2 regions of the Chitinophaga sp. 22308 genome follow, and region 2 is predicted to be linked to the other one. Evidence: riboswitches for the same ligand, from Rfam matches in the RefSeq annotation. Region 2 holds a riboswitch; the other holds the start of a gene.
The links. A riboswitch is a leader RNA that binds a small molecule or an ion and turns the genes downstream of it on or off. The one in region 2 is predicted to bind thiamine pyrophosphate.
Positions count from the first base shown of each region.

Region 1 (2,202 bases), on a different contig from region 2:
AACACGATGGTTTTGCCTGCCAGAAATTCCCGGTCGATATGAAACGAATCGTTGCCAATCAGTTTCAGTCGCTGTTCGGCGTCCAGTTCCCCGTAATCTTCCTTATAGGTGATGGTGCGGTGTACTTTCGTTTCCTGAGTGACAGGGTGCCCGTTGGCCGCCAGCCAGCGGTTGAGCCGGAACACGAAGTGGTTCTTCATGGAGAACGTAGCGGTAGGAATGAACGCATAGGGGCTGGACACCACCACCAGTTGTGGGATAGTGCGGCCTTTCAGGTGCTGTTCAATAAACCCGTCAGCCAGTGTGGCGCCGAACTTTTCAGCTACCAGGTCATCACCGAATTTAAAACGGCTGTAATCATCCGGACAAAATCCGAACTGGCTGGTATCAGTGATTTTGTGAAGGGAGTATGTCGTCGTCATCAGTTAAGCAGGCTTGAAATACATTGATTGTTGGAATTGACCAGTAACGAATGAATGCCGGCCCTGGTGGCGCCCTGGATATCAGCCTTTACGTTATCGCCTATATGTATGATCTGTTGGGGCAGTACGGCCGCCCCGTTTCTGGTAGTGGCAATGGAATCGAGCATGAGCCGGAACATATCGGGATTGGGCTTGGACATGCCTGTTTCATCCGAATACAGCTGGAAATGCAGGTACCGGCCCAGTTCCAGCTCCTCCAATATCTTCCTCAGGGTGCGCCCTTTGATGAAAGCGGTATTGCTCAATAAGCTGAGGGTACAGTCCTGCCGCTGATGCAACGTACGCAGCACGGCCAAGGTGGCGGAGCAATACACGACCGGACGGTATCGGAATACCAGGGCCTCCATTTCGTTGTACAGTGCTGCCAGGTCAATCGACTCAAAGTCGTACTGATGGTCATTGATCTCGCTGATCACCATCAGATGAAGGGTGTCGGTATCTAGATTGCCACCTGTTTTTTCGTTGATGGCATTGGCCAACAGGTCTATCCTGCGGAAAATACGTTCCACTTCTTCAAGAGATTTTTGCCGGGGATTAAAATGATCAAAAAAGAATTTTGTCCGTTCCCGTTTATAGGAAGGATTAGATCTGATCAAGGTTAACCAGAGGTCAAAGGAATAATGCTGGTAGTTGTTCATTCGTCGGTTATGGTGTATAATCCTCACGGATACTGCACAAATCAGGGTTAAGCCTATTTATGGTAGCATAGTGTGAAAATAAGTGTTTACAAACGGGACATTCATCTTTTTTTGATATGCATGACTGAGCTGGGATTATAACAAAAAGCCTGCCGTAGTGTTTGTCAGCTAATATAACACATAATACTATACGGAAATGAAAAAATTGCAGGATTAAAGGATTGATAATAAACGATTTGGTGACAAAATGACAACTTATCTAGTGGCTCGATACAAAAAAGAAAGGCGCCGGGTTCTCCAGTGCCTTTCTGGTGTTTCCTGCTTTCCTACGCTGGTATTACCCAGTTCAGGTTGTAAGGGTATAATCTCAGGTGTTGTTTTACCAAACCACCCCTTTTCAGAAACATCTGCTTACTATAATGAAAGGACCATGCCAGCTAACAAACCTTCCGGAAACCGATTGATTTTCAATGAAAATCTTTACCGGCAGAACCTTTTACTGTAGCGGGGATTGCACATTCCGGGTAGCGTTCCGGGGGAAATATTGCCTGCCCGCTTTGTCTTTATGCCTGCTGTAATCCGCCACGGTGCCGGTGTTAACCAAACCGGTAGGTAGTTTGTTTTAATATACACGCCCTATTTTTTCATCATTTAAAACTTTTCTTATGGCTATCGTTAAAGTAATCGAGGTGATCGCCTCCTCCGAAAAAGGTTTTGAAGACGCTGTGCAGAATGCCGTGCAGGAAGTAAGCAAAACCATCCATAATGTAGATTCTGTATTTGTGAAGGACTTCAAGGTACACGTAAAGGATGGTAAGATCACCACTTATGGGGCAATCTGTAAAGTGTCTTTCCGTCTTGATGAACAACGTTGAAACCGGCAGACAGGGATTGGGCGGAGCTAATGTTCAATCCCTTTTTTCACCACACCTGAAAATGAAGATGTCATGAAATCGATACTTATATTAACCGACTTTTCCGATGCCGCCTTTCGTGCGGCGGAATATGCTACCAGCCTGGCGCCTTTGCTTGGCGTGGAAAACCTGATCCTCTACCATGCTTACCGCACGATGGTACAGGGC
Region 1 is NZ_JBQEOP010000011.1:99,659-101,860, reverse strand. Features, by position in the region: gene ACTJJS_RS32115 (phosphoribosyltransferase family protein) at 1-422, opposite strand, end outside; gene ACTJJS_RS32110 (HAD family hydrolase) at 422-1,078, opposite strand; TPP riboswitch at 1,427-1,526, opposite strand; gene ACTJJS_RS32105 (dodecin family protein) at 1,786-1,995, shown strand; gene ACTJJS_RS32100 (universal stress protein) at 2,068-2,202, shown strand, end outside.
Region 1: it holds a riboswitch for thiamine pyrophosphate, as region 2 does, so the genes downstream of both, ACTJJS_RS32110 (HAD family hydrolase) here and thiS (sulfur carrier protein ThiS) in region 2, are expected to answer to the same signal.

Region 2 (2,202 bases):
CTTTTACCTGTTTATTAAATCCGAACATATGCAACACTCAACAGCACTCACAAAAACAGCCTGCATTGCAGCATTGGTCATCGGCGTCCTCTCAGCAGCATTTGCTTTTGCCACCAAAACGCCCACCTATGCCGTCGCCTCCGGCGCAGCAGCGGGTATAGTAGGCCTCATATCCCTGTATATCGGCAGAAAAAATATTGATGATATGCAGCTGGCCGCTGCCGGCATCTTTATGGCTGTAGTAGCCTGCCTGGTAGGACTCTGGCAAATGTATAACTAAAGACATGACTAGCGGCTCCGGCGATACCGGTCTGTATACCCCTCCGCTGCCTTCAACGGAAACAGCACCAATGATGTGTCGGACAGCTCTCTGATAATGGTGGTGTCTATAACGGCAGCCGTATCTTTTACGCCTTCCGAATGGCTCCATAAAAACAGCGTGTCATTGTTCAACGCCCATTTTTCATATACCAGCGTATACATGTTGATAGACTTTGCAGTACCGTTCCTGCGCAGCTGAAACCCCTGCATCTCCTTGTCCAGCCCTGCTACGGGCTGTATCCATTTCCCTATGAGCTTAGCTGTGTCCACCCGCAGCGTATCAGTTACAGCAGCGATGCTGTCGGTAACGCCGGCATTGCTGCTGTCTGTAACCACTACCAGGCTGCTGTCGTGCGCAGCCTCTTCCGGCACAGGTGCTTTCTTTGACTTACACGCTACCAATAACAATAATAATGGCAATAGTGACGGTAACTGTTTTATTAACATGAAACTAAATTACGAATTACCAGTATATGCGAAAGATATTTTTTAACCCTGCCGTCAATCAGGCTGTGCGCTCCTCCTTATTCTTTTCATCATCGTTAGCTTACCACCGCCAGTCATATACATTAAATCATATCGGATATCACTCAACACCCACATATTTCGTATAACCTTTTACGTTATTAAAAGCTATTTGTCCGGATTCTTTTTTGGGTATGACTGTCCACAGCCATCCGTGGCCCGGAAAATTATCCCCCTGCAATTACTATTTTTTTCCTACTTTTACCCCTCACTTTAGGGGTGTTTATCCCGTACCCGGGATAAGCTGAGATGATACCCTCAGTACCTGAAGCAGCTCATACTGCCGTAGGGAAAAGTAACTGAACTTTCTCATCTTCCACATCCTTAAAGTTTATTGTTTCACTTAAATTCCAACACGCATGGAAGTGCTTGTAAACAATAAACTTTATGCGGTGCAGCAAGGAATAACCATTGCTGCGCTCTTACAGTTTATTCAACTCTCCGCCCAAAAAGGTATTGCTGTTGCGGTCAACGACCAGGTGGTCCCACGGAACTCGTGGAATGACCAGCCATTGCAGCCATCAGACAGTATCACGATCATCCGCGCCACCCAGGGCGGATAGTTCGGTTTCCTTATTTCGTTTAATCATCACCGTTATACATACATAACGGAACGATATTCTCATGTCCACAAAATCCTTTCTCATGCAAAAACAATCCGTGGCCATCAGCCGCACGCCCTTTCCCGCCTCAGAAAAAATATATGTCAGCGGGACTATCCATCCTGTAAAAGTCGCCATGCGGCAAATAACACTGACAGATACCCGTATTCACGGCCGAAAAGGCGATGCCGTACCCAATGAACCGGTAGTGGTATATGACACCAGCGGCCCGTATACCGACCCGTCCATCGACATAGACGTTACCCGCGGCCTTCCCAGGCTGCGTGAATCCTGGATCACCGGCAGGGGAGACGTGGAACAACTGCCGCAGTATACCAGCCCTTATGTACGGCAGCTGCAACAAACAGGCGACAACATGCCCGGCATGAGCATCACCGCCCAACCATTGCGCGCATTGCCCGGCCGGAATGTGACCCAGCTCTACTATGCACAGCAGGGAATCATCACACCGGAAATGGAATACCTCGCCATCCGCGAAAATCAATACGCAGAAAAATACTACCAGGAAAACAGCCCGCTCTGGCACCAGCATCCGGGCAACAGCATGGGCGCCAACATTCCTAAAAAACAGATCACGCCCGAATTCGTACGCCAGGAAATAGCCGCCGGACGCGCTATCATACCAGCCAATATCAACCACCCGGAAAGTGAGCCTATGATCATCGGCCGTAACTTCCTCGTGAAAATCAACGCCAACATCGGCAACTCCGCCGTTACCTCCAGCATCGAAGAA
Region 2 is NZ_JBQEOP010000003.1:932,454-934,655, reverse strand. Features, by position in the region: gene ACTJJS_RS15660 (hypothetical protein) at 29-280, shown strand; gene ACTJJS_RS15655 (lipocalin family protein) at 289-768, opposite strand; TPP riboswitch at 1,052-1,155, shown strand; gene thiS (sulfur carrier protein ThiS) at 1,206-1,409, shown strand; gene thiC (phosphomethylpyrimidine synthase ThiC) at 1,492-2,202, shown strand, end outside.